One region of the Kitasatospora sp. NPDC058218 genome, then DNA from elsewhere that is predicted to be linked to it. Evidence: riboswitches for the same ligand, from Rfam matches in the RefSeq annotation. Region 1 holds a riboswitch; the other holds the start of a gene.

Region 1 (3,398 bases):
GCCCAGTGCCTCGTTCACCGCGGCCGGCTCGGCCGGGCCCGCCGGGTCGAGCTGGACGCCGACGAACATCACCGTCGGCTCGCCCTCGACGCTGGCCAGCGCCCGCCTGGCGGTCAGTACGCCGGGCAGGGCCGACAGTTCGTACCGGCAGGCGGCCAGGAAGGCCTCCGGGTCCTCGCCCGGCACCGGCTCGCGCAGCGCCACCCGGCCGCCGGTCGGCGCCTGCGGGGCGTCCCAGCGGTCCTCGCGCGGCCCGCGCCGCAGCTCGGCGACACCCTGCGGCGGCACCGGGATGCCCACCGGCGCGTCCGGGTTCACCGCGATGCCCACGCCCAGCGGCAGCCCGCGGGCGAACTCCCAGACCGGCGCGATCGCGAACGCCGTGCCGGGCACCTGCTGCAGGAACACCTCCTGCGAGGAGAAGACCGGAACGTAGGGGTCGCCGGCCAGCTCGATGGTCGGCAGGTCCAGCGCCTGGCCCTGCGGGTCGCCCCCGGCCGGCAGCGGGATCCACACCTGGCTGCGGGCCAGTACCTCGAACACCCGGGGGGTCGCGCCCGGATCGCCGAGCGCGGCGGTGAGCACCTGCTCCAGCTCGTTCGCCGGCCATCCGCCGCCCGGCGGCGCCGCCTCCGGGCCGCTCCACCCCTGCTGCTGCTCCACCGGGTACCCCATGCGCCGCTGTACCGTCCTCTGCTCGCCGACGCCGAGCAGCCTAGCGGGCCCGCCCCCGGGGCCGCGGGGCGCGCCGCTGCCGGGCGGTCGGGACGGACGGAGGACGGCGGTCGGGACGGACGGGGGAGGGCAGCCGGGACGGACCGGGGAAGCCGGCCGGGACGGACGGGGGACGGCGGTCGAAGGCCTGGCCCGGGGCCCCTCTCCCGTCTTCCGCCGGGACGTGCCATGATGTCCGCGTCTCCGCGTATTCCCGCCGAGGCCCCTAACTCCATACCGGCCGCTCGAACCCGTGCGGGAGAGTCCGGAGTGCCCCCGAGAGGCGGTACAGCCGGCGCCGAAGGAGCAAGTCCTCCCCGGAATCTCTCAGGCCCCCCTACCGCACGGGCTAGGCACATCTGGAAAGCGGCGCACGGCCCTGTCGCGCGCCCACCCACGGTGCAAGCCGCCATGCTGTCCTGTTAGCTGTAAAGCGCTGCGGGCCCGCGTGCGGTGAAGCTCTCAGGTACGACGACAGATGGGGAGACCCAGCCGCCGCATGCCCGCGCGCAGGCTCGGTCCCCGAGCGGGACCGGTCCGGCGTGCGCACACCTGAGTGCCCAGACCGAGGAGTTCCAGGCCATGTCGTCCCTCCGCCTCACCGCGCTCGACGCGCTGCACCGCGCCCTCGGCGCGACCATGACCGACTTCGCCGGCTGGGACATGCCGCTGCGCTACGGCAGCGAGCGCGAGGAGCACCTCGCCGTCCGCACCAAGGCGGGTCTCTTCGACCTCTCCCACATGGGTGAGATCACCGTGACCGGCCCGCAGGCCGGCGAGATGCTGGACCACGCGCTGGTCGGCTTCGTCTCCGCGCTCGGCGAGCTGCGCGCCCGCTACACCATGATCTGCGCCGAGAACGGCGGCATCCTGGACGACCTGATCGTCTACCGCCTGCGCGAGGACGCCTTCCTGGTCGTCGCCAACGCCTCCAACGCCCAGCTGGTGCTGGACGAGCTGATCGCCCGCGCCAAGGGCTACAACGCCGTCGTCTCCGACGACCGCGACACCTACTCGCTGATCGCCGTCCAGGGCCCGGAGTCCACCGCGATCCTGGCCGACACCACCGAGGCCGACCTGCCCGGCCTGAAGTACTACGCGATCCTCCCGGCCCAGGTGGCCGGCCGCGACGTGCTGCTCGCCCGCACCGGTTACACCGGCGAGGACGGCTTCGAGATCTTCTGCAACCCGGGCGACGCCGCGCACGTCTGGACCGCGCTGACCGAGGCCGGCACCGGGCGCGGGCTCGTGCCGTGCGGCCTGTCCTGCCGCGACACGCTGCGCCTGGAGGCCGGCATGCCGCTCTACGGGCACGAGCTCTCCACCGAGCTGACGCCGTTCGACGCCGGTCTCGGCCGGGTGGTCCGCTTCGACAAGACCACCAACGAGGGCGCGTTCGTCGGCCGCCGGGCCCTGGAGCAGGCCGCCGCCGCGGCCGAGGCCAACCCGCCGCGGGTGCTGGTCGGCCTGGTCTCCGAGGGCAAGCGCGTCCCGCGCGCCGAGTACACCGTGGTGACCACCGACGGCGAGCCGATCGGCCGGATCACCTCCGGCGCGCCCTCCCCCACCCTGGGCAAGCCGATCGCCATCGCCTACGTGGACGCGGCGCACGCCGCCCCGGGCACCACCGTCGCGGTGGACGTGCGCGGCAAGCACGAGCCGGTGCAGGTCGTGGCGCTGCCGTTCTACAAGCGCGCCCGCTGAGGCCCCGCTCTTCCCGAAGATCCACGTCGAAGCCGTCCGTCCGGCGGCCCGCTTCGTCGTACCCGCTTCCCATCCTGGAGAATGACGTCATGAGCAACCCCCAGCACCTGCAGTACACCAAGGAGCACGAGTGGCTGACCGCCGCCGAGGACGGTGTCTCCACGATCGGGATCACCGCCCACGCGGCCGACGCCCTCGGTGACATCGTCTACGTGCAGCTGCCCGAGGTGGGCGACACCGTGACCGCGGGTGAGACCTGTGGCGAGCTCGAGTCCACCAAGTCGGTCAGCGACCTGTACTCGCCGGTCACCGGTGAGGTCACCGAGGTCAACCAGGACGTCCTGGACGACAACTCGCTGGTCAACAGCGCCCCCTTCGAGGGTGGCTGGCTGTTCAAGGTGCGCGTCGAGGCCACCGACGAGCTGCTGAGCGCTGCCGACTACGACGCCCTCACCAACCCGGCCTGAGTCAGCCGTTCGGGGTGGCCGCAGCGCGGCGGCCACCCCGGCCACCGGGCCTCCACCGCCCTCCCGTCGCCCACCGCCACCCTTTCCGAGGGCGCGCCACGCGCGGCACCTCCTTCTCTCCTCCCGGGAAGACCACACCATGACGGTTCTCAACCAGTCCCTGCACTCGCTCGACCCGGAGATCGCCGCCGCGGTCGACGCCGAGCTGCACCGCCAGCAGACCACCCTGGAAATGATCGCCTCCGAGAACTTCGCCCCGGTGGCGGTCATGGAGGCCCAGGGTTCGGTGCTGACCAACAAGTACGCCGAGGGTTACCCCGGCCGCCGCTACTACGGCGGCTGCGAGCACGTCGACGTGGTCGAGCAGATCGCGATCGACCGGATCAAGGCCCTGTTCGGCGCCGAGCACGCCAACGTCCAGCCGCACTCCGGCGCGCAGGCCAACGCCGCCGCGATGTTCGCGCTGATCCAGCCGGGCGACACCATCCTGGGCCTGAGCCTGGCCCACGGCGG
Region 2 (3,398 bases), on a different contig from region 1:
GATCTCGGTCTCGTACACGCCGTGGGTGGACGGGTAGGTGACCATCAGCACCGACAGCTGGTCGCGGTGCTGCGCGATCTTGGCCTTGAGGTCGGCCACGTCCACGTCGCCGTCGACCAGGGTCTTGACCACGACCACGCGCATGCCGGCCATCACGGCGGAGGCCGCGTTGGTGCCGTGCGCGGAGGACGGGATCAGGCAGACGTCGCGCTGGGTGTCGCCGTTGGCGTGGTGGTAGGCGCGGACCGCCAGCAGACCGGCCAGCTCGCCCTGCGAGCCGGCGTTCGGCTGGATCGAGACGGCGTCGTAGCCGGTCACCTCGACCAGCTGCTGCTCCAGCTGGCGGATCAGGGTGAGGTAGCCCTGGGCCTGCTCGATCGGCGCGAACGGGTGCAGCTGGCCGAACTCCGGCCAGGTCACCGGCTCCATCTCGGTGGTCGCGTTGAGCTTCATGGTGCAGGAGCCCAGCGGGATCATGCCGCGGTCCAGCGCGTAGTCGCGGTCCGACAGGCGGCGCAGGTAGCGCAGCATGGCGGTCTCGGAGCGGTGGCTGTGGAAGACCGGGTGGGTCAGGTACTCGTCCTCGCGCAGCAGCGCGGCCGGCAGCGCCTCGGCGCTCTCGGCGGTCTCGACGCCCTCGACGCCGAACGCGGCCCAGACGCCCGCCAGGTGCTCGCGGGTGGTGGTCTCGTCGGTGGAGACCGAGATCCGGTCCTCGCCGTCCTGGTACACGTTGATGCCGTGCTCGCGGGCGGCCTCGGCGATCGCGGCGGCGCGACCGGGGACGACCGCGGTGACGGTGTCGAAGAACTCGCCGTGCAGCAGCTCGACGCCGCCGGCGCGCAGGCCCTCGGCGAGGGCGGCGGCGTAGCGGTGGGTGCGGCGGGCGATGTCGGCCAGGCCGTCCGGGCCGTGGTAGACGGCGTACATCGAGGCCATCACGGCGAGCAGCACCTGGGCGGTGCAGATGTTGCTGGTCGCCTTCTCACGGCGGATGTGCTGCTCGCGGGTCTGCAGCGCCAGCCGGTAGGCGCGGTTGCCGTCGGCGTCGACGGAGACGCCGACCAGGCGGCCGGGCAGCGAGCGGGCGTACTCGGCGCGCACCGACAGGTAGCCGGCGTGCGGGCCGCCGAAGCCCATCGGCACACCGAAGCGCTGCGAGGTGCCGCAGGCGATGTCGGCGCCGAGCGAGCCCGGGGACTTCAGCAGGGTCAGCGCCAGCAGGTCGGCGGCGACGGCGACGATCGCGCCGAGGCCGTGGGCCTGCTCGATCACCGCGGTGAGGTCGCGGACCACACCGGTGGCGCCCGGGTACTGGAGCAGCACGCCGAAGACACCGCGCTCGGCGATCTCGGCCGGGATGCCGGCCGAGAGGTCGGCGACGACGACCTCGACACCGGTCGGCTCGGCGCGGGTCTGGATCACCGCGACGGTCTGCGGCAGGGTCTCGACGTCGACCAGGAAGACGCCGCCCTTGACCTTGGTGACGCGGCGGGCCAGGGCCATCGCCTCGGCGGCCGCCGTGCCCTCGTCCAGCAGTGAGGAGCCGGAGGTGGGCAGGCCGGTCAGGTCGGAGACCAGGGTCTGGAAGTTGAGCAGCGCCTCCAGGCGGCCCTGCGAGATCTCCGGCTGGTACGGCGTGTACGCGGTGTACCAGGCCGGGTTCTCCATGACGTTGCGCAGGATCACCGGCGGGGTGAAGGTGCCGTAGTAGCCCAGGCCGATCATCGGCTGGAGGACGGTGTTGCGACCGGCGAGCTCGCGCAGCTCGGCGAGGACCTGGGCCTCGCTGCGGCCGGCGGGCAGGTCCAGGCCGGTGATGGAGCGGATCGCCTCGGGTACGGCGGTGGCGGCGAGCTCGTCCAGCGAGGCGTAGCCGACCTGGGCCAGCATCTTCTCCTGCGCGGCGGCGTCGGGGCCGATGTGGCGGTTCTCGAAGGGGCTGGCCTGCTCGAGCTCGGTGAGGGTCGCGGGGGTGGTGGGGCGTCCCGCGTTCGGCTGGGCGTTCATGGTGGTCGAGGCCTCCTGGTCACGGACCGGCGGGGGTACGCACGCCGGACGGCACGGCCGCTGCGGACGACAGCGGACAGACCTGGGCGGACGGACCCGACAGGCCTCCCCCTCTGTCATCGGGACCTGAGAGCTTCACCCGCGCGGAGCGCTGTGGCGCCCCGCCGGCTTGCACCGTCGGTGAGGGTGGTGCCCGCCGGCTCCCTCGCCGGCAGTCCTGCCCTGCTTTCCAGAGTGACCTATCCCACACGGTACGGATGCCTGAGAGATTCCGGGGAGGAGTTGCTCCTTCGGCGCCCCGACCAGCGGTTTCCGCTCTCGGGGACTCTCCCGAGCGGGCTCGGCGGTCGCGCCCAGGGTACCAGCGGGAAGGCCTTCGATCACGGGTGCGTCCGGTCACGGGGGCGACCGGCCCGTGACCCGTACGGCGCAGCCCCGGGCCCGTCCGGCCCCGCCCCGGTCGCGCGTGTCCGCTTCATGGCTTTTGGTGTGAAGTGGCGGATGGGACGGGCGGGCCGGCCGCCGGCCTGCGGGCGTTCCGCAGGCGCAGCGCACTGGAGGAAAGAGTGCAGACCGATATCGACCCCCGAGACCTCATCGGCCACAAGGCGGTCGACCGCAACGGAGACAAGATCGGCACGGTCGACGAGGTGTACCTCGACGACGCCACCGGACAGCCCGAGTGGGCTGCCGTCCGGACCGGCATCTTCGGCCGGGACGCCTTCGTCCCGCTGACCACGAGCGAGTTCTCCGGCGACGAACTGCGGGTGCCGTACGACAAGTCACTGGTGAAGGAGTCACCGGACTTCGGCGTGGGACAGCACCTGTCACCCGCCCAGGAACTCCAGCTCTACCGCTACTACGGGCTGGACACCCGGCTCGACGGTCAGCCGTCGGCCGGTGACGGCTCCGGCTCCGAACCGGCCGACCTGGACTTCGGCGCCGTACCGGCCGCCGCCCCGGCGGCAGCGGCGGGCACCGCGGCGGCCGTCGCCGCACCGAAGCCCGCGGACCAGCCGGCCGCCGCGGCCCCGGTCAAGCCGCTGGCCTTCCACACGGCCGACAACACACCCCCGTCCCCCGCCGTCGCCCCGGCCGCCGATCTCGGCAAGCCGTCCGAACCCGCCACGGAGGCCAACGTGCGGACCCTCAGCCCCACCGCACCCGTCGCCCCCGCCGCCCCCTCGGCGCCCACCGCGCCGGAGCAGCGCCCGTCGGCCGCTCCGCTCGTCGCCGGTCACGACGGCGCCGCCGTCGCGTCGGCGCCCGAGGCCTCGACGCCCGGCACCACGGGCCCGGCCTCGTCGGCCCCCAGCGGGCCGGTGGAGATCACCTGCCGCGAGGAGCGGCTGGACATCACCACCGAGTGGCACGTGCTGGGCACCGCG

What was found. Region 1 has a riboswitch for glycine ahead of gcvT (glycine cleavage system aminomethyltransferase GcvT). Riboswitches for the same ligand answer to the same signal wherever they lie in the genome.
Region 2: it holds a riboswitch for glycine, as region 1 does, so the genes downstream of both, gcvP (aminomethyl-transferring glycine dehydrogenase) here and gcvT (glycine cleavage system aminomethyltransferase GcvT) in region 1, are expected to answer to the same signal.

Annotation. Positions count from the first base shown of each region.
Region 1 covers NZ_JBHVWC010000008.1:149,712-153,109, reverse strand. Annotated here, with positions in the region: gene ACFVYI_RS07260 (enhanced serine sensitivity protein SseB) at 1-675, opposite strand, end outside; glycine riboswitch at 961-1,067, shown strand; gene gcvT (glycine cleavage system aminomethyltransferase GcvT) at 1,297-2,418, shown strand; gene gcvH (glycine cleavage system protein GcvH) at 2,508-2,885, shown strand; gene glyA (serine hydroxymethyltransferase) at 3,025-3,398, shown strand, end outside.
Region 2 covers NZ_JBHVWC010000014.1:144,097-147,494, forward strand. Annotated here, with positions in the region: gene gcvP (aminomethyl-transferring glycine dehydrogenase) at 1-2,010, opposite strand, end outside; glycine riboswitch at 2,250-2,353, opposite strand; gene ACFVYI_RS11615 (PRC and DUF2382 domain-containing protein) at 2,577-3,398, shown strand, end outside.